Regions from separate parts of the Lysinibacillus sp. ACHW1.5 genome, predicted to be linked through region 2. Evidence: riboswitches for the same ligand, from Rfam matches in the RefSeq annotation. Region 2 holds a riboswitch; each other region holds the start of a gene.

What was found. A riboswitch is a leader RNA that binds a small molecule or an ion and turns the genes downstream of it on or off. The one in region 2 is predicted to bind lysine.
Positions count from the first base shown of each region.
Region 1: linked by a shared signal. The riboswitch ahead of L6W14_RS16480 (aspartate kinase) and the one ahead of L6W14_RS01295 (amino acid permease) in region 2 are both predicted to bind lysine.
Region 3: linked by a shared signal. The riboswitch ahead of L6W14_RS10640 (transporter substrate-binding domain-containing protein) and the one ahead of L6W14_RS01295 (amino acid permease) in region 2 are both predicted to bind lysine.

Region 1 is NZ_CP091777.1:3,283,146-3,290,515, reverse strand. It holds gene L6W14_RS16495 (amino acid permease) at 1-814, shown strand, start outside; gene trxA (thioredoxin) at 936-1,247, shown strand; gene uvrC (excinuclease ABC subunit UvrC) at 1,371-3,161, shown strand; lysine riboswitch at 3,269-3,446, shown strand; gene L6W14_RS16480 (aspartate kinase) at 3,580-4,806, shown strand; gene L6W14_RS16475 (YslB family protein) at 4,905-5,339, opposite strand; gene L6W14_RS16470 (succinate dehydrogenase cytochrome b558 subunit) at 5,612-6,220, shown strand; gene sdhA (succinate dehydrogenase flavoprotein subunit) at 6,287-7,370, shown strand, end outside.
Region 2 is NZ_CP091777.1:258,281-265,650, reverse strand. It holds gene L6W14_RS01305 (sensor histidine kinase) at 1-308, opposite strand, end outside; gene L6W14_RS01300 (response regulator transcription factor) at 315-1,007, opposite strand; gene L6W14_RS01295 (amino acid permease) at 1,158-2,621, opposite strand; lysine riboswitch at 2,704-2,880, opposite strand; gene L6W14_RS01290 (CynX/NimT family MFS transporter) at 3,059-4,267, shown strand; gene L6W14_RS01285 (hypothetical protein) at 4,335-4,865, opposite strand; gene L6W14_RS01280 (nitric oxide synthase oxygenase) at 4,917-5,963, opposite strand; tRNA gene L6W14_RS01275 (tRNA-Glu) at 6,533-6,604, opposite strand; tRNA gene L6W14_RS01270 (tRNA-Asn) at 6,606-6,682, opposite strand; tRNA gene L6W14_RS01265 (tRNA-Ile) at 6,690-6,763, opposite strand; tRNA gene L6W14_RS01260 (tRNA-Gly) at 6,768-6,841, opposite strand; tRNA gene L6W14_RS01255 (tRNA-Phe) at 6,847-6,922, opposite strand; tRNA gene L6W14_RS01250 (tRNA-Ser) at 6,929-7,021, opposite strand; tRNA gene L6W14_RS01245 (tRNA-Ala) at 7,035-7,110, opposite strand; tRNA gene L6W14_RS01240 (tRNA-Pro) at 7,126-7,202, opposite strand; tRNA gene L6W14_RS01235 (tRNA-Arg) at 7,218-7,294, opposite strand; tRNA gene L6W14_RS01230 (tRNA-Lys) at 7,313-7,370, opposite strand, start outside.
Region 3 is NZ_CP091777.1:2,155,050-2,162,419, forward strand. It holds gene L6W14_RS10630 (2-oxoglutarate dehydrogenase E1 component) at 1-2,148, shown strand, start outside; gene odhB (2-oxoglutarate dehydrogenase complex dihydrolipoyllysine-residue succinyltransferase) at 2,239-3,501, shown strand; lysine riboswitch at 3,842-4,028, shown strand; gene L6W14_RS10640 (transporter substrate-binding domain-containing protein) at 4,148-5,005, shown strand; gene L6W14_RS10645 (amino acid ABC transporter permease) at 5,176-5,901, shown strand; gene L6W14_RS10650 (amino acid ABC transporter ATP-binding protein) at 5,914-6,645, shown strand; gene L6W14_RS10655 (DUF6501 family protein) at 6,908-7,105, shown strand; gene L6W14_RS10660 (toxic anion resistance protein) at 7,154-7,370, opposite strand, start outside.

The sequences.
Region 1 (7,370 bases), 1.5 Mb from region 2:
TAGTGCTGTTGGTTTTGCTAACTTAACGGAGCATGGTGGGTTCTTCCCTAATGGCTCGACTGGCTTAATTGCTGCCATGCTTGTAGTTATCTACTCCTATGGTGGGACAGAAATCATCGGGATTACATTAGCTGAAACGAAAAATCCGGAAAAAGTAGTACCAAAAGCTGTTCGCAGTACATTAATACGTATTGTTACTTTTTATTTACTGCCATTCTTTATTATCGTAAGCTTGATTCCTTGGAATGAAGTAAATGGGGTTCCTGAAAGCCCGTTTGTCATGGTTTTTAAAATGGTTGGTATTCCAGGGGCAGACCATATTATGAACGCTGTTGTTTTACTTGCCATTATTTCATCAATGAATTCAGGACTGTATGGTTCATCACGCGTACTCTATACACAGGCTGTAGATGGACGTGTGCCTAAAATCTTTGCTTATTTATCGAAACGAAAAGTACCAGTATATGCTATTTTAATGTGTACTTTAGCGATGTATTTAGGGGTCATTTTATCTTTATATGCGGGAAGCAAAACATTTGATTTTCTAATGGGATCACTTGGCTATACTGTGTTATTTATTTGGTTAATTATTGCGATTGCCCATTTAAAATCACGTAAAAAACAAGCAGAGCACACAAGTGCCTATGAAGTAAAATGGTTCCCTTATACGACTTGGATAGCTATATTGGCGTTAAGTGCGATTCTCATCGGAATTATTTTCACCACATCTATTATTGTGACAGGCATTACGTTAGCTATTTACCTTTTTATTACGTTAACCTATGTATTGAAGGGTCGTTATCAAGTCAATTAATGACTGTGTATTGATTTTTCGACACAGATTTGCATAAAAAATACATTGTAGGCAGATTGTTCGCTCAAGTGAATTTATCCATGCTATACTACAAGCATAGTAAGTTTAAGGAGGATTTCAAATGGCAATTGTACATGCAACAGATGCTACGTTCCAGGACGATATTAAAGAAGGGTTAGTACTAGTAGACTTTTGGGCTGCTTGGTGCGGACCATGTAAAATGATTGGGCCAGTTCTTGAAGAAATGGACGCAGCAGGTAGTGCGGCTAAAATTGTAAAAGTTGACGTTGACAATAACCAAGGTACTGCAGCTCAGTATCAAATTATGTCAATCCCATCTTTACTATTATTTAAAGATGGAGAATTAGTTGACAAAACAGTAGGCTTCCAACCAAAAGAAGCTTTAGAAGCATTTATCGCAAAACATGCGTAATGAATGAAGTTCACAAAGCCGAGCCATCAATGGATGTGTTCGGCTTTTTTTCGTTATATAATAAAGAAAATAACTAACATGATTCTAATGAGGGGAATTTTTACTTAGGGGGGCAGGTAGGTAATGAACGATTTAATAAAGCGAAAACTGGATATTTTACCAGATCAACCTGGCTGCTATTTGATGAAGGATCGACAAGGGACTATCATTTATGTCGGTAAAGCAAAAGTTCTAAAAAACCGTGTACGCTCTTATTTTACGGGAACACATGAAGGGAAAACGCAAAGGCTTGTAGGTGAAATAGAAGATTTTGAGTATATTGTAACGTCATCAAATATTGAAGCACTTATTTTAGAGCTGAATCTCATCAAATTACATGATCCAAAATATAATGTCATGTTAACGGATGATAAGACCTATCCATATTTAAAAATTACGAATGAAAAACATCCTCGTCTGATTACGACACGGAAGGTAAAAAAGGATAAGGCAAAATATTTTGGTCCTTATCCGAATGCCTATGCAGCAAGTGAAACGAAAAAGCTATTGGATCGATTGTATCCGCTGCGCAAATGTGTACAATTACCTTCCAAGGTTTGCTTGTACTATCACATGGGTCAATGCTTAGCACCTTGTGTGAAGGAAATTGATGGTCAGGTTTATCAAGAAATGATTGAGGATATGACGAAGTTTCTAAATGGTGGTGTGGAGGCAGTCAAAAAAGAGCTTGAAGTTAAAATGCTAGCAGCTGCAGAAAACCTAGAATTTGAGCGAGCGAAGGAATTCCGAGACCAAATTGCCCATATTGATACGGTTATGCAGAAACAAAAAATAGTTTCAAGTGATACAACAAATCGAGATGTATTTGGCTATGCTGTTGAAAAAGGATGGATGTGTGTTCAGGTTTTCTTTGTGCGCCAAGGAAAGCTGATTGAGCGAGATGTCTCAATTTTCCCGATCTATCAAGATGCAGAGGAAGAATTTTTAACATTTGTTGGGCGCTTTTATGAAAAGCCAGAGCATATTAAGCCAAAAGAAATTTTTATTCCACAAGCCATTGATGCAGCTATCTTAACAGAATTATTAGAAATTAAAGTGCTCACACCGAAAAGAGGTCAAAAGAAGGAATTGGTTGAATTAGCTACCAAAAATGCTGAAATTGCTGTGGCAGCTAAATTCCAGCTAATAGAGCGCCAGGAAGAACGTACGATTGGTGCTTGTGAGGCACTTGGCGAAGCAATGGGTATTAGTACTCCTTTACGAATTGAAGCTTTTGATAATAGTCATATGCATGGAACGGATGCAGTGTCTGCTATGGTTGTTTTCATTGATGGGAAGCCTGCGAAAAAGGAGTACCGAAAATATAAAACGCGTACAGCAGCCAAGCATGATGATTACGGTGCAATGCAGGAGGTTATACGTCGTCGCTATATCCGTGTTTTAAAGGAAGGACTACCATTACCAGATTTAGTCTTAATTGATGGTGGTAAGGGACAAATGGAAGTAGCCCGTGAAGTACTAGAAGATGAGCTTGGTCTTGTTATACCGATTGCTGGTTTAGCCAAGGATGATAAGCATAATACATCTCAGCTCTTGTTTGGTGATCCACCAGAAGTGATTAGCTTAAAACGTACAAGTGATGGCTTTTATTTATTACAACGAATTCAAGACGAAGTCCATCGCTTTGCTATTACCTTCTTGCGTCAACAGCATGAGAAGCATGCCATTCAATCTGTATTAGATCATATTGAAGGGGTAGGACCAAAACGAAAGCAACAGCTTCTTAAACATTTCGGTTCAGTCAAAAAAATTCGAGAGGCGAGCGAGCTAGCATTACAGGAGGCTGGGATGCCCGCTAATTTAGCAAGCCAAATTTTTAGCTATTTTCAGCAACAATCATTGTCAAAGGAATAGGCATGTGCTATGGTTATAAATAACATTGTTTTCAATGTTATGGAGAGCCAACTGCGTGACTAGTTTGTTTACGCTAAGGCTTAATGAATTGAATACATTCACTTTAAAGTGATGATAGAGGTGCAAGATTCAAGAGTAACACAATGGAGGATGGACAAGTCCAGAGATATTGTGTGAAAGGGGAGCTTGCCGAAGTACAGTATTGTTGTTCCATTGCTGTACTGGTTTTGCATTTAAGAAATGTAAGACTGTCGATTCTAAACGTTTCGGAGAGCTATCACACATGCGCAAGTTACGATTATTGTACATGTTATAGGCAGCTTTCACGTTATGTGGAGGCTGCCTTTTAGTTTTCTAGAAACGGTTTTACCCCCCATAATTTGGTGAAATACATGAACTGGAAGGGAGAACGAAAGAAATGGCTAAAGTCGTGATGAAGTTTGGAGGAGCTGCATTAGCTTCTACTGAACAAATCCAAGAGGCTGCTAGGAAAGCGATTGCTGAAAAGGACAAAGGATTGGATGTAGTAGTGGTCGTTGCAGCAATGGGACACACTGCGAAAGAGATGAAAATGATGGTACACCAACTAACTGACGATGTGTCGAAAAGAGAATTAGATGCAGTTTTGTCAACTGGCTCTCAATTATCTAGTGCTTTATTTGCCATTGCCTTGCAGGAAGCAGGCTATGAGGCTGTGTCTCTAACTGGATGGCAAGCTGGTATACATACGGATGGTATGTATCGACATGCTCGTATCGACTATATAGATATTAGTCGTATGGAAGAACATTTTGCACAGGGACAAATTGTGGTTATTGCTGGAGAACAAGGGATTGACGAAGTGCACAATATCACCACGCTTGGAAAAGGTGGAGCTGAAACAGCTGCTGTTGCACTTGCCATAGCGTTGGAAGCGGAGAGAGTAGATATGTATACAAATGTGGATGGTGTTTATACAGCAGATCCACGATATGTTCCCAATGCCCAAAAGCTTCAAGAAATTTCATATGATGAAATGTTGGAATTATCGAATTTAGGGTCTCATATCATACATCCTCGTGCGGTGGAGTTAGCGAAGAAATTTCAAATGCCTGTTATTATACGTTCAAGTTTAATAGAATCAGTAGGCACTTTATTGAAGGAGGAAGTGGAAATGGAAAAAAATTTAGTCGTTCGTGGTGTTGCATTTGAATCAGATATTATTCGTTTAACAGTAGGGTATGATGCTTTTTCCAATGCTTCATTAGCAGATATATTTACGGTTCTTGCAGAGAACCGTATTAATGTAGATATTATTGTCCAAGCCATTATTGATGGGTTGAAGCCAACTGTATCGTTTTCCATTTTAAAAGAGGAATTTGCGGAAGCATTACGTGTTTTAGAGGATAGTAAATTATCACTTGGATTTAGTTTTGCTGACTTCGAAATTGGACTAGCAAAAGTTTCTATTATTGGTTCAGGCATGGCTTCCAATCCAGGCGTTGCTGCTCGTATGTTTGATCGGTTACGTCGTGAAAATATCCCTGTAAAAATGGTTAGTACTTCTGAAATAAAAGTGTCCGTTGTTGTACCACAGGATGATATGATCCAAGCAGCTAATGCTCTCCATGATGAGTTTAATTTAGAGCAAGCACTTTACATATAATAATAGAAGAAACAGCATTTTATGTAATTGACCGAAATAAAAGGAAGAAAAAAGAAGGATTGTCATCCCATTCTTTAATGGGAAACAATCCTTTTTAATTATTCTGAGGGAATGGTATTCATAATACGTTCTTTAACGTCCCATTTGACTGTAAACATGACGTATTGTTGCTTTTCCCGTTTTTCATTATAGCATTCTGTTAGGTAGCCTTTAGCTAGTTGAATTTGCTCTGCTATAAATCCAGCTTCAAGTTTAAAGCTGCGCTGCTTTATTTGCAGAATTTCAGGGTCATTTGTCAACTGGAAAATACGTCCATCTTTTGATTCCTTTATGAGTTCTAATGTACCCCAGCAGGCATCTGCGAAAAATGCGATAAGTTCATCTTGACTTTTACATGGGAACTTGCGAGCAAGCTCTTTACCTGCCCAATAAAGGACGTCATCTTCATGTTTACCAAGTATAGAAGATAGAATATGATCACGAATGATCTCATAGCCAAATGATGAGATTGTAGGAGATGGAGTGTTTAACATTGTTATCCTTCTTTCTTAGAATTTTCTTAAAATTTAACGGTAATAAAGTAATGATAGATTTTTCGAGAAAAAACGACGCATCATGTACTAGATTAGTTCTTTAATAAGCTCTATGAAAAACTCCGAGTTGCCTTGACGCTCGTAGCTCTTGAGAGTACAATAAACATGTCATAATATTGTACCATGATGAAATACACAGTCAATGAAGTATCATTTACAAAATGATGACTTCTTTTGTTGTGCTATTTTAAGTACTAAGGGGGGTAACAGTCTTGTCGAAAGATCGAGAGTTTTTATGGCGTCGCTTACATTCTCTACTTGGGATCATTCCAGTAGGTCTGTTTTTAACGATGCACCTGTTCATTAACTTTACAGCAACAGGCGGGGCAGAAAGTTACAACGATGCTACCGCAGTAATGGAAAAGATTCCATTCCTTATCCTAGTTGAATGGATTGTCATCTATATTCCATTAATGTTCCACGCATTCTATGGTGTCTACATTGCATTCACTGCTACACCAAACACTGGACGTTTCAGCACGTACCGTAACTGGATGTTCTCTTTACAACGTTTTACTGGTGTATTCTTAGTGATATTCATTGCATGGCATATTTTCCAAACTCGTATTCAAAAAGCACTTGGCACACACGTTGATTACGACATGATGGCGAATATTGTTGCTAATCCATTCATGCTTGGATTCTACATTGTTGGTATTTTATCAGCAACTTTCCACTTATCTAACGGTTTATGGGCATTCCTAGTAAGCTGGGGTATTACACAATCTCCTCAGTCTCAAAAGATCGCTACTTACGTAACAAACATTCTTTTCGTAATTCTAAGTGTAGTTGGTGTGGCTGCTATTTTAGCTTTCGTATAATTCAATAGAAGCTACGATAGAGCACATGCAATCATTGCAATTTTTTAAGAGGAGTGAGAAATAATCATGGCGAAAAGCAAAATAATTGTTGTCGGCGGTGGTCTTGCCGGTCTGATGGCAACGATTAAAGCAGCTGAAGTTGGTACTGAAGTTGATTTATTCTCATTAGTTCCTGTAAAACGCTCACACTCTGTTTGTGCGCAAGGCGGAATTAATGGTGCGGTAAATACTAAAGGTGAAGGGGATTCTCCATGGATCCACTTTGATGATACAGTATATGGTGGGGACTTCCTAGCGAACCAACCACCAGTAAAAGGTATGTGTGATGCAGCACCTGGCATTATCCACTTAATGGACCGTATGGGTGTTATGTTCAACCGTACACCAGAAGGGCTTTTAGATTTCCGTCGTTTTGGTGGTACTTTAATGCACCGTACAGCTTTCTCTGGTGCAACAACTGGTCAACAATTACTATATGCGCTAGATGAGCAAGTTCGTTCTCATGAAGTAGCTGGTTTAGTAAATAAATATGAACACTGGGAATTCCTTGGTGTTATTATCGATGAAGACGGCGTTTGTCGTGGTATCGTAGCGCAAGATATGCGTACAGAAGAAATTAAATCATTCCGTGCAGACGCTGTTATTATGGCGACTGGTGGCCCTGGTATTATCTTCGGTAAAACAACAAACTCTGTTATTAACACAGGTTCTGCTGCTTCTATCGTTTATCAACAAGGTGCTTCATATGCGAATGGTGAATTCATTCAAATTCACCCAACAGCGATTCCTGGAGATGACAAAAACCGTCTAATGTCAGAATCAGCTCGTGGTGAAGGTGGTCGTATTTGGACTTATAAAGACGGTAAACCTTGGTACTTCCTAGAAGAAAAATACCCAGCTTATGGTAACTTAGTACCACGTGATATTGCAACACGTGAAATTTTCGACGTTTGTGTAAACCAAAAACTTGGTATCAATGGCGAAAACATGGTATACCTAGATCTTTCACATAAAGATCCACATGAATTGGATGTTAAACTTGGTGGTATCATCGAAATCTACGAAAAATTCGTAGGGGATGACCCACGTAAATTACCAATGAAAATTTTCCCAGCTGTCCACTATTCAATGGGTGGATTATGGGTTGACT
Region 2 (7,370 bases):
ACGGTTAAAGGCGTTTTAAGATCATGTGAAATATAGGCCAACATCTTTTTCATGGAATTTTCCATTTTACGATGCGTAGCCTGAATTTTTTGATGTTGATCTAGCAAAGTATTCAGTGTAATAAGTAACTGTTGAATTTCTGAATTTGTAGTTGTTACTAGAATCTTTTCATACGTCTGTTCATTCACAATTACGTGTAGTTTTCGATGAATATATTGGATAGCACGTTCTTGTTCCTTCTTGATTTTCCATTGAAAAATAAGAATGCCGATTAGCAATACAATGATTAATAATAATAGAAATATCATATAGTTTTACCCTTCAAATTTATAGCCGATTCCCCATAGGGTTTTAATATATTGAGGATGTGACGGATCATCTTCTATTTTTTCACGTAGTCTTCTGATATGTACATTTATAATATTTTCATCTCCGTAATAGGCATCTTTCCATATCGTCTGATAAATTTGCTCTTTGGTAAAAACTCTGTGGCGATTTGTCACAAACAATTTTAAAATGGAAAATTCCTTTGATGTCAGCTTTATCTCTTGTCCGCTCTTTGTTATTGAAAAATTAACGATATCTATCTTTAAATTATCAATTTCTAGGACTTCTTGCTTTTGTTCAGCTTGACTAGAGTATTTCGTAGCTCTTCTGATAACAGCCTTTACACGTGCTGAAAATTCCAGCATAGAAAAGGGTTTAGCAATATAATCATCTGCCCCTAATCCTAAGCCCAATGCTTTATCAACATCACTGTCTTTTGCAGACATAATAATGATAGGAAGTGCTGCCTGCTCTCTAATAATCTTTAATACTTCCAATCCATTTAATTTAGGAATCATAATATCTAAGATGACTAAGTCAAAGGTTTTTTGCAAACAATTTTGTAATGCCTCTTCGCCATTAGTCACTGTTGTGACATGGAAACCTTCCATCGTTAAGTAATTAGAAACCATTTCACGAATGGCTTCATCGTCTTCTACAAGTAAAATATGCTTTTGCACTATGATGCACCTCTCCTATCAAAACCCAATTTCCATATGTATATTACATTACCATATTTATGATGTTTGATTAGTGATTTGTTTATGAGTGTTGAAAAAAGAGCTGCTCCATAAACCATCACTCTTTGGTTTATAGAACAGCTCTATTATCTAATCTTCAACTTTTAAATCACAATCTTTAAGTGGAAGCATTTTTGTTTTGTGCTTTATTTTATAGCCAAACCATAATGCTAAAAATAATGGAATCCCAATATACGAAACAAGGATACCGTACCAATCAATCTTATCGCCTGTAAAGGCTGTGTAATTTTGTCCAATGACTACAATCATACAAACTGTAAAAGCAAATAATGGTCCAAACGGAAATAATTTGGCTTTATAAGGTAATAACTTTGGATCTAAGCCCTGTGCATCAAACGCTCGGCGGAAACGATAATGACTAAACGCAATACCTAGCCATGCAATAAACCCAGACATTCCAGAAGCATTTAATAACCAGATATAAACCACTCCATCGCCAAAGAAGGATGCCAAAAATGCTAAACAGCCTACAGCTAATGTTGCCATAAGTGCATAAATCGGAATACCTCTACGACTTAGCTTTGCAAAAAATTTAGGTGCATGTCCATCCATAGCTAATTGCCATAACATACGAGAAGATGCATATAGTCCTGAATTTCCTGCTGAAAGCATAGCCGTTAAAATAATGGCATTCATTAATGAAGCAGCAAAGGCGATACCTAGGCGGTCAAACACTAGTGTAAACGGTGATACTGCGATATCTTCTGATAATAAACGTTCGTCTGTAAATGGAATTAACATCCCAATTGCACCAATCGCTAAAATATAAAACAAAAGAATACGCCAAAATACAGATTTAACAGCCTTCGGAATATTTTTACCAGGATCATCTGTTTCACCAGCTGTAATTCCTAGTAATTCTGTCCCTTGGAATGAAAATCCTGCAGCTAGGAAAATACCAAATGTAGCAAGGAAGCCACCATGGAATGGCCCATCACTAACAAAGAAATTAGTGAAACCTACAGGAGCCTGCCCACCTAAAATACCAAAAATCATTAGTAAGCTAATGATAATAAAAACAATAACCGTTGCTACTTTAATCATGGCAAACCAATATTCACTTTCACCATAACTTTTTACGGATAGTAAATTAAACGTCAGTACAACAGCAATAAATAATACTGTCCAAAGTGCTGATGAACTATCTGGGAACCAATATTTCATAATTAATGACACAGCAGCAATTTCGGCAGCAATGGTGATTGCCCAGTTATACCAATAGTTCCAGCCTAATGCAAAGCCCAAAGCAGGATCTACAAATTTCGTTGCATACGTACTAAATGAACCTGATGATGGCATATAGGCAGCCATTTCCCCTAAACTTGTCATTAAAAAATACACCATAATACCAATTAAAGCATAGGCAAGCAATGCTCCTCCAGGTCCTGCCTGAGCAATTGCTCCTCCACTGGCTAAAAATAGCCCCGTACCAATTGTACCGCCTAAAGAAATCATTGTAATATGACGGCTTTTTAATTCTTTTTTCAGCTTCGGTGCTTTATGTCCGAGCTGATTTACTTTTATTTCACTCACGATATAGCTTCCTTCCTATTTATGAGGCAAAAAAATGCCATCACATATACACTGTGATGGCTACATTAATCCTCAGTTTTTCCTACATGATAGCTCAACACGTTGTGCAAACGTGACAGTTCTGTTCCTTTCGGAGACAGCCCCAGCATGAGGTTTTCAAGTCCCCTCACACTTCGGCAATATTTCCTTTCAACTAATTTCATCAATGCTTGTCATTTCAATTAGCATACTTATAAATATCGCGACCTCTACCTCAATACAAACATGAGGCATATAATTATTAAATTTATGATGTTTATTATACTAACATAAGACCATAGACATTTCAATACAACCATAAATGTTCTGTATTTTATGAATCTTCTACTATTTTTAATAGTGTGATAAAGTGTTATAGTAGTTCAATTAGAATGATTATTATTAGGGGGGATTTTATTTTGACTACAAATGATCATTCCACTAGTTTTCCAAGTAAAAAAATTAGCTGGAAAGGAACAACCTTACTTTTAGTCTTTGGAGTTATCTTTATAGCCTCTACATTACGAATGCCACTAACTGTTGTTGGCCCAATTATATCCTTTATCCGTGAAGATCTTGGAATATCTAATGTATTGGCAGGCTTTCTAACAACGATACCATTGCTGGCTTTTGCTGTTATATCTCCATTTGCACCAGTTGTAGCACGCAAACTAGGGCTTGAGCTAACATTATTTTTATCAACTTTTCTCTTGGCCTTAGGAATTGTCCTACGTTCACTTGGTACTACAGAATTACTTCTATTGGGTACTGTGTTAATTGGCGTAGCCATTTCTTTTGGAAATGTACTAATTCCAGGATTATTGAAATTGAAATTTCCCTATCATGTGGGTTTATTAATGGCCTTTTTCACCATGTCCATGAATTTTACTGCAGGCCTTGGTGCTGGTATTAGCTATCCGATAGCTAATTCATGGTTAGGCTGGCAAGGTGCACTTTCCATTGCACTCATACTCGTTCTCATTACAATCTTAATTTGGATACCTCAACTAAAGTCAAATAAACCGGAACCAGTTACTACATCTAAAAAGACCAGTACACCTTTATGGAAATCACCTGTTACTTGGGCTGTCACAGGGGCAATGGGTTTACAATCTTTATTATTCTACACAACAGCAGCTTGGATACCTGAGATCTATATTGCTCAAGGTTTAGCCCCTGATAAAGCTGGCTGGATGTTTTCAATCATGCAATTCTCACAAGTACCAATGGCCTTAGCAGTGCCTATTATTGCCGGTAAAATGACTTCTCAACGCCCACTTGTATTGATGTTTACATCCTTCTATTTAGTAGGCTTTGTTGGGGTTGTCATGGAATGGACAAGTCTTGGGGTACTGTGGATGGTTCTTCTAGGGTTAGCAGGTGGTTCTTCATTTGCCCTAGCAATGATGTTCTTCACTCTCCGTACTCGTACTGCATTTGAAGCAGCAGATTTATCAGGCTTTGCACAATCTTTGGGTTATTTATTTGCCGCAATTGGTCCTATTCTTTTTGGCTACTTGCATGATTTATTTGGCGGCTGGAATATTGCGGGATGGCTCTTTGTCGTTGTAGCAATGTTACTCTTCTTTTGCTCAATGAGAGCCTCTAAGGATGAATATGTGCATTAAAATTAAATAAAGCAGGTGGATTAGATTCCTCCATCTGCTCTATTTCTATATAGTGTTTACACATTACTTAATTGTCGGGTTGCTGGAGTAATGTTAGCAATTCAGCAAGGCATTCTGATGCTTCATTATTACGAGCTGTTATAGTAGAAAAAATAGGAACAGCCTCTTGTAAAAGCCTATAACTATAATAGTAATAGCCTACAAAAGCTTGCTCCTCATAGCCCTTTGGCGTTTCTTTCTCCCACTCCTGTTCATCATTATCCTCATTTTCTATCCACAAATAGTTGACGTCTAATAGCTCCTGCATATTTTTAACAGTATTGACTGGCTCGAGATAATCCTTGGTAATAGCATGTGCCACAGCTAAATATAACTGTACCTCTTGTAATGAGACAACCTCTAATTTTTTACTAGTAAGCTTTTTTAGCAGGACAAGCAAAACCCATGGTGTCACCTGCCACAGTGTACCTTGATGTTCAATTAATTCAGCTAGTTGTGTGTATTGCTCCTGTTCTATCAGCTTAGGAATGGCTGTACCTCTACCATAAGGTGTCGTCAATTGTCTCCATGGGATATTGGGAATTTGCTGATTTAACATAGTAAGCGCCCTCTCTCATCAAAAGTATTGAAAGTAAACAATTCCTTTACACTAATAGCATGGTTTTTGATAAAAATAATTTGGTGTATGATAAATATTTACATAGGGTTTATGGAATATATGCGTTGTGGCAGGGGAAAGTGGTGGGATTAACCATGTCCAGTTGCCTGTCACTTCTCTTCCTGTTGATTTTTCTGCCTCCTCAAACAATTTAAACTGCTGAGCTGCTGTATGATGATCAACAATGCTCACACCATCTTCTTTAAATGAGTGAAGAACAGCAATATTAAGTTCTACTAAAGCACGATCACGCCAAAGAGACGCATGTTTGGTTGTATCAAGATTAAAAATGTCTGCAATGGCAGGTAACATATTATAACGATCATGATCTGCTAAATTTCGTGCACCAATCTCTGTTCCCATATACCAGCCGTTAAATGGAGCTGCTTGAAAATCAATTCCAGCCATTTGAAAACGCATACTCGAAATAATGGGTACAGCATACCACTTCATTCCTAATTTCTCCACATCGATTGACTCTGGATGGCGGATTGAGACCTCTACTATATTTTCTTCAGGAATTACAAACATTTGAGGAGCACGATTATCCACCTGTATAACGAGTGGTAGTACATCAAAATCAGTTCCTTTACCTCTCCATCCTAACGACTCACACACTTTTGTAAATTTAATGGACTGTGAATCTCCAATAATGCCTGCATCTGTTTCATAGCCTGCATAACGAATTAGTTGATGATTCCAAATCCGTACTCTATCTGAAGCAAACACTGTTATAGTTGGACGAATTTTCCCATGATTTGTCGCATAATCAATATGTTCTAGTAATTTTTGAAAAATAGCCTTTTCATCTAAAACATCACGTGCATCTACCACATGCAGTGACTGCCAAAACAGACGTCCAATACACTTATTGCTATTTCGCCATGCCACCCGTGCACCAAAAACTAGCTCCTCTGTTGTTGGATGATATTCACCTGCATCCTTAACTGCCTGTAATCTATTCTTTAACCAAAGTTCTGATTCATTTTGTTCTGTCTGATATAGATTTAAAAATTGCTGTATCTCCTGTATATTCATATCGATTCCTCCACTTATCCTCATATTAGAGGAACAAAACAACAAGCACCATGAAAATAGTAATCGAAAAAACATACATATTTTATATATGAAATAGTTTGTTCAAATTTACTCTATAGACTCTTTTTCGTAAGAGAATGTAAGGGAGAAAGATTTTAATTATTATAAAAAGGCTACAGTAGTCATGTAGCCTTTTTCAGGGGATTGCAGAACAAAGAAATCAATAGAATTTTTATAAATGATGGAAAGACTAATCGCTCTGAGCTACTTACTTGCTGCTAGTACTTCGCTTTCGCATAGAGCAGAACCAGTTTCACTAATTCTCTGGGCAGGATTGCGCCTGTATCGCTATACTAGAGAAGTCAAGCGCCTTCACAAAAATGTTGACCATGAAGTGTACGTGGTAAGTAAAGCGGTTTATTGGAAGCCCATAGAAAGATGCTAGGGGAATGAAATTTAGTCCTTCACCTTGCCAATAGGTCTTTTTCTGCTATTGCATTATCTTTTATCGATTAACAAAAAGGAGAATAGAAAAAAGCATGTAACACACATCTGTGCTACATGCTTGATGACCCGTACGGGATTCGAACCCGTGTTACCGCCGTGAAAGGGCGGTGTCTTAACCACTTGACCAACGGGCCGTGGCTCCGAAGGCAGGACTCGAACCTGCGACAACCTGATTAACAGTCAGGTGCTACTACCAACTGAGCTACTTCGGAATAATGATGGGCCTAAATGGACTCGAACCATCGACCTCACGCTTATCAGGCGTGCGCTCTAACCAGCTGAGCTATAGGCCCATTTTGGAGCGGGTGATGAGAATCGAACTCACGACATCAGCTTGGAAGGCTGAGGTTTTACCATTAAACTACACCCGCAATAATGGTGGGTCAGGACGGAATCGAACCGCCGACACTTAGAGCTTCAATCTAATGCTCTACCAACTGAGCTACTGACCCGAAAAATGGAGGAGGTAGAGGGATTCGAACCCCCGCGCGGTGTTACCCGCCTGTCGGTTTTCAAGACCGATCCCTTCAGCCAGACTTGGGTATACCTCCAAAAATATTACAATGGTGGAGCCTAGCGGGATCGAACCGCTGACCTCCTGCGTGCAAGGCAGGCGCTCTCCCAGCTGAGCTAAGGCCCCATTTAACATGAAAGATGGTCGGAATGACAGGATTCGAACCTACGACCCCTTGGTCCCAAACCAAGTGCTCTACCAAGCTGAGCTACATTCCGTAAACATGATTTTATTGGCGCGCCCGACAGGAGTCGAACCCATAACCTTCTGATCCGTAGTCAGACGCTCTATCCAATTGAGCTACGGGCGCATGTTAATTAAAAAATGATGAGCCATGAAGGACTCGAACCTTCGACCCTCTGATTAAAAGTCAGATGCTCTACCAA
Region 3 (7,370 bases), 1.9 Mb from region 2:
TTTGATGAAATCATTAAAACAGCAGAAGCAAAAAATGTGGAAAACGTACGTATTGGTATGGCACACCGTGGTCGCTTAAACGTTTTAACACACATTTTAAATAAACCTTATGACATGATGTTCTCTGATTTTGCACATGTTTCCAATGATTTATTTATGCCAGAGCATGGCCGCCTTGAAATTACAAAAGGTTGGACAGGTGATGTGAAATACCACATGGGTGCTTCTTTCAACCGTGAATCCGGTATGAATGTGAAATTGGCTTACAACCCATCTCACTTAGAAGTGGGCAATCCAGTAGTACTTGGGGCTACTCGTGCCACACAAGATGATACATCTAAACCAGGGCAACCTATTTTTGACCGTACAAAGGGCTTAGGCATTCTTGTACACGGTGATGCTGCATTCCCAGGTCAAGGGATTGTAACAGAAGTGTTAAACTTCGCTAAAACAGAAGGCTTTACAACAGGTGGAACAATCCATATTATCGCAAACAATATGATTGGATTCACAACGGAACATTATGATTCTCGTTCTTCTGTGTATTCTTCTGACCCTGCAAAAGGCTATGAAGTACCAGTAATCCATGTCAATGCAGATAGCCCAGAGGCAGTAGTGCAAGTCGGACGTTTTGCGGCAAACTACCGTCAAACATTTGGCAAAGACATTATTGTGGACTTAGTAGGTTACCGTCGCCATGGTCATAATGAAACAGATGACCCAACAGTGACAAACCCAGAAACATACAAATTAGTGTCTAAACATGAAACAGTTCGTGCATTATATGGTGCACAATTAGTGGCAGAAGGTCTTGTAACTGCTGATGATGTAGCAGCACTAGATACAGCTATCTATGCAGAAATGCAAGCAGCCTATGACCACGTCAAAGAAATGGCTGAAAAAGATGACCATCATCATTTAGAAATGCCAGAAGAATTAAAAGTAGAGTTCCCACAAATTGATACAGCAGTAGGTGCGGAACGTTTAGAAAAAATCAATGAAGAGCTTTTAGTGTTTGAAGAAAACTTCGAACCACAGAAAAAGCTTGGTAAAATCTTAGAAAAACGCCGTGATGCGTATGCGTCTGCAAAAGTTGACTGGGGTCATGCTGAAACATTAGCATATGCAACGATTATTCAAGATGGCACACCAGTACGCTTTACAGGTCAAGATGCACAACGAGGTACATTCTCTCAACGTCACTTAGTACTGCATGATAAAAACAACGGCAATGTCTTCACACCACTACACCATATTTCTGGTGCGAACGCATCCTTTACAGTACACAATTCCCCGCTGACTGAAGCTGGGGTGGTAGGCTTTGAGTATGGTTACAACCTAGAAAATAGCCATGTACTAACAGTATGGGAAGCACAATTCGGTGACTTTGCCAATATGGCACAAGTGATGTTTGATAACTTTATTTCAGGGGCACGCTCAAAATGGGGCCAAAAATCTGGTCTAGTAATCCTTTTACCTCATGGTTATGAAGGTCAAGGTCCAGAGCACTCTTCAAGCCGTATGGAACGCTATTTACAAATGTCAGCTGAAAATAACTGGTTTGTAGCGAACTGTTCAAATGCAGGAAACTACTACCACTTATTACGCCGTCAAGCAGCATTATTAGGTACAGAAGGGGTACGTCCACTTGTAGTCGTATCACCAAAATCATTATTACGTCACCCACTAGCAGCGGCGAATGCTGAGCAATTAGCAAATGGTTCATTCCAAGAAGTGATTGAACAACCAGGCTTAGGGGCTAAACCAGAAGCTGTAGAGCGTATCGTTTTAGGTACAGGTAAAGTGATGATCGACTTAGCAGAGCGCGTGAAAGATGGCGAAGGCTTCGATCACCTACACATTATTCGTGTAGAACAACTTTACCCATTCCCAAAAGAGCAAGTAGCTGGTATCATTGCTAAGTATCCTAATGCAAAAGAGATAGTTTGGGTACAAGAAGAACCTAAAAACCAAGGCTCATGGAATTATGCATTAGAAACATTATATGAACTTTCAGAAGGTAAAAAACTTCGCTATGTAGGCCGTCCTGCAATGAGCTCAACTTCTGAAGGGGATGCAGATTCTCATAAAGCAGCACAAGCAGCTCTTATTGAAGAAGCGGTTGCTGAGCCAGTAAAGGTTAAATAATATATATCAATTTTTGAAACCGGGCTACTTGCCCTTAAGCAGTAGCCCTTCTATGTGCGTCATGCACGTTAATCAAAGGAGGAAATGAAAGTGGCTGAAATTAAAGTCCCTGAATTAGCAGAATCGATTACAGAAGGTAGTATCGCACAGTGGGTAAAAAAAGTGGGCGATCGCGTTGAAAAAGGTGAATTCATCGTTGAACTTGAAACAGATAAAGTAAACGCTGAGATCATTTCTGAAGAAGCAGGTGTATTAACACAAATTTTAGCTGAAGAAGGCGATACTGTACTAGTTGGTCAAGTTATCGCAGTAGTAGAAGCAGGCGAAGGCGCAGCAGCAGCTCCAGCAGCGGCAGTACCAACTGAGGCAGCACCTGCACCAGCAGCGCCACAAGCAGCACCTGCACCAGTTGCAGCAGCTCCAGTAGTAGAAGAAACTTCTGGTGAGCGTGTAGTTGCATCTCCAGCAGCACGTCGTCTTGCACGTGAAAAAGGTATTGACCTTGCAGCGGTATCTCCAGTAGATCCACAAGGACGTGTACGTGTACAAGATGTAGCAGCTCATGGTACAGCACCAGCTGTAGCACCAGCAGCAGCACCTACATCCGTAGCAACTTCAGGTGGCCCAGTAGTATTCACACCAGCAGCTAATTCTGACCGTGTAACAATTGAAAAAATGAGCCGTCGTCGCCAAACAATTGCAAAACGTTTATTAGAAGTTAAACAATCAACAGCAATGTTAACAACATTCAACGAAATTGACATGACAAACATCATGGCACTTCGTAAACGTAAACAAGAAGAGTTTGTAAAAGCAAACGACATCAAACTTGGTTTCATGTCATTCTTCACTAAAGCTGTTGTTGCAGCATTGAAAAAATATCCATACGTAAACGCTCAAATCTCTGGCGATGAAATTCATTTAAATAACTTCTTTGATATCGGTATTGCTGTATCAACTGAAGAAGGTTTAGTCGTACCAGTTGTACGCGATGCAAATAGCAAAAACTTTGCAGAAATCGAAAAAGATATTGCTAACTTAGCGACAAAAGCTCGTGATAAAAAATTAGGCTTAAATGATATGGCTGGTGGATCATTCACAATCACAAATGGTGGTGTATTCGGTTCATTAATGTCAACACCAATTATGAACGGTACGCAAGCTGGTATTTTAGGTATGCACTCAATTGTAAACCGTCCAGTTGCAGTAAATGGTGAAGTTCAAATCCGTCCAATGATGTATGTAGCACTTTCATACGATCACCGTATCATCGATGGTAAAGATTCTGTAGGATTCTTAAAAACAGTTAAAGAATTAATCGAAAATCCTGAAGATTTATTATTAAATTCATAATGCCATTAAACCCTGCGAACAATGTTCAGCAGGGTTTTTTGTATGACGAAAGGTATTGATCGATTCTATGCTTGAAAGAGTACGAATGTTACATCGTTTAGAGGAGCAAAGAAAGAAAAAAACGCAACTTTTCTCACATATAGAACATACGCTATAATAAATATTTGTTGTAATTTTCAGAAATATCAATAAAAGTTTAATGATTTAAAGTGGAAGCAGAACGCACAATATCCTAATATTGTCATTAGTCAGAAAAATGTTAAAATCGTCTTGACGAACATATTAGTTTTATAGTAGTATCTAAATATCAATTAAATAAACAAACCTCACGAATTGTTACCAGTGAGGTAGAGGCGCGGTATTTATTAGTTCATTGTTGAGTAAAAGCAAGCGAAGACGCAATGAAGAAGGAAATATCGCCGAAGTATAAAAGGAGCTCGTACTTTTATACTGGGTCTGCAGTGAATAAGTGCAGGACTGTCCTAGTAAATGGATTTCCAGATTTACTAGGTTGTGCTATCTCGGAAACATGGAAATTATAGTGAGGATTTGGGCAACTGTCATAAAAGGTAAGACCTAAGTTCAATATACTTAGGTCTTTTTTAGTACAGTTGTCTTATTTTTTTACAGAAAAGGGGAGTTTTTCATGAAAAGAAAATGGTTGTTAGTAATGATCTCTATCATGACGGCAATTGTGCTAGCTGCATGTGGCACAAGTGACAAAAAAGAGGGCGGTTCAAGTGATGCTGGAACTGACAAAGAAGAAGGCGGCGGTGAATTCCGAATTGGAATGGAGGCTGGCTACCCACCGTTCAACTGGACACAGCAAGACGATGCAAATGGCGCAGTGAAAATTGCGGATAATGCAGAGTACGCAGGTGGCTATGATGTACAAATGGCAAAGAAAATCGCTGAAGGTCTAGGCAAAGAGTTAGTCATTGTTAAAATGGAGTGGGACGGTTTAGTTCCAGCGCTACAATCAAACAAAATTGATGCAATTATTGCAGGTATGTCACCAACAGAAGAACGCAAGAAAACAATTGATTTTACAGAAAACTATTATACTTCTGATTTTGTTATGGTTATTAAAAAAGGTAGCAAATATGAAGGCGCAAAATCGATTCAAGACTTCTCAGGTGCTAAAATTACATCACAATTAAATACATCAAACTACACAGTTATCGATCAAATTAAAGGCGTAGAAAAGCAAACAGCAATGGAGAGCTTCCCAGCAATGCGTGTGGCGTTAGAAGCAGGTAAAATTGATGGCTATGTAGCTGAACGTCCAGAGGGCATTTCCGCTTCTGCTGCCAACGATAAATTCACCTATGTAGCATTTGAAGAAGGCTTTGATACAGACCTATCAAATACTTCAATTGCTGTAGGCTTACGTAAAGATGACGCAAATCGTGAAAAAATCAATGAAATCCTAAAAGGCATTTCAGAAGATGATCGTCAAGCGATTATGGAAGAAGCTATTTCTCAACAACCAGCAGCACAATAATGACAGGGCACGGACTAGCAATTAGTCCGTGCATGATCATTTCATCATTATCAAAATGAGAACCTCTCTACATAATGATAATGTCCTAGCGTGACAAATCATAGAATGGTAGAAAGAGCTAGGACACAAAAGAAATAAGCGAGCAAGATGACATTGTTAGGAGGAACATCATGAGTCTTGAGTGGATACTTTCAATTATTGAAAACAACTGGCAAATGTTTTTACGAGGTGCGTATTATACGTTACTGATTTCAAGTATTAGTACAATTATTGGTGCATTTATCGGATTTTTCATCGGAATTATGCATACGATTCCAGTTCGTAAAAAAGGTGTGAAATTTTATAGCTTAAAGCTCATTAATTTTATACTAACATGCTATGTTGAATTTTTCCGTGGTACACCAATGATTGTACAAGCTATGGTTGTCTACTACGGATTAGATATCGCATTCGGTATCGATATGCACTTTATTACTGCAGGTATTTTAGTCGTTTCCCTCAATACAGGGGCCTATATGGCAGAAATTGTTCGTGGCGGTATTGTATCCATTGATAATGGTCAATACGAGGCAGCATCAGCAATTGGCATGAACCACTTCCAAATTATGCTTCATGTTGTCTTACCACAAGTAGCGCGTAATGTTTTACCAGCGACAGGTAACCAATTAATCATGAATATTAAAGATACAGCCGTATTAAATGTCATTGGAGTAACGGAATTATTCTTCCAAACAAAATCAATTTCGGGTAACAACTTCCGTTATTTCGAATCATTCTTCGTTGCATGTGTTCTTTATTTCATCATGACATTTACCGCATCTCGCATCCTTCTGTATGTTGAAAAACGTCTAGATGGTCCTGATGCCTATCAAAAAGAACAAAAAGAAGCCGTATAGGGGGACGCACAAATGGCAGTCATTAAAATCGAGCATTTAAGTAAATCATTTGGACGTAACCAAGTGTTAAAAGATGTAAATTTCCAAGTGGAAAAAGGAGAGGTAGTTTGTTTAATCGGCTCCTCTGGATCTGGTAAATCCACATTGCTTCGTTGCATAAATTTATTAGAAACGCCAAGTGGCGGTCAAATTATTTATAAGGGGGAAGACATCCTAGATGAAAAGCACAATATTCAAGAATATCGCACACATTTAGGCATGGTGTTCCAGCAGTTCAATTTATTTAACAACCACAATGTCATAAGTAATTGCACAGTGGGCCAAATCAAAGTGTTAAAACGTTCGAAAAAAGAAGCAGAAGAAACGGCGCTTAAATACTTGAAAATCGTTGGCATGGATCAATATGTGAATGCCAAGCCACGTCAACTCTCAGGTGGACAAAAGCAGCGTGTGGCCATCGCTCGGGCCTTATCTATGAATCCTGATGTAATGCTATTCGATGAGCCAACATCTGCATTAGACCCAGAAATGGTGGGTGAGGTGTTAAAGGTAATGCGTCAGCTAGCAAACGAGGGCAATACGATGCTCATTGTGACACATGAGATGGAATTTGCCAAAGAAGTAGCAGATCGTGTTGTCTTTATGGATAAAGGTGTAATTGTGGAAGAAGGCCCTCCAGCACAAGTATTAGTCAATCCACAACATGAACGTACAAAGGAATTTTTAAAGCGTACATTAAAATAAGCACAAAAAAGTGAGTCCAACCTGTTGGACTCACTTATTTTCTAGAATTCCATTCTGCATAAAGTACAAAGCAGATTGCGAATGCTACAGCAATAATAAAAAACCATTGCGGTACACCACCAAAACTCATCATAACACCTCAAATATTCATTTTTTTGGATAGAATAGGTATAGTATTTCTTTTTTCTCCACAAAAGACCAAAAATATTATAAAATAAGCAATAGACATTAGCTTTTGCTAGTAAAGAGAGGTAGAGAGAATATGTTACATTTAAAATGGAAAGATGCGCCAACATTACGAACGGTTACATGCAAACATACAAATGCATCGAAATACTTAGTATCAAACGTATTAACAGTAGGGAAAGAATATGAAGTGAAAAATGAAACAGAAGAGTTCCTTTTTATCATCGACAACACAGGTAATGTCGGTGGCTATTATAAAGATTATTTTGAATAAAAACAAACAGGGTGGGTCAGAGCATTTGCTGAGCCACCCATTTTTTTGTTAATCTCGCTGATAGCTGCTAGCACCCGCCACATCCTGTAGCTGTTGTTTCTCTTGTTCAGTTGCGGTATGCAGGGCAAAAACATCTTTAATTGCTGTTTGTAGCTCTTGCTGTGTTTCTTTAAACTTCGAAACTTGCTGTTCAAACGTGGGACTTGAGAAGCGATCATGAGCCCTTGATAATCGCTCCTCTAAACGTGCATAATGATGATCCATA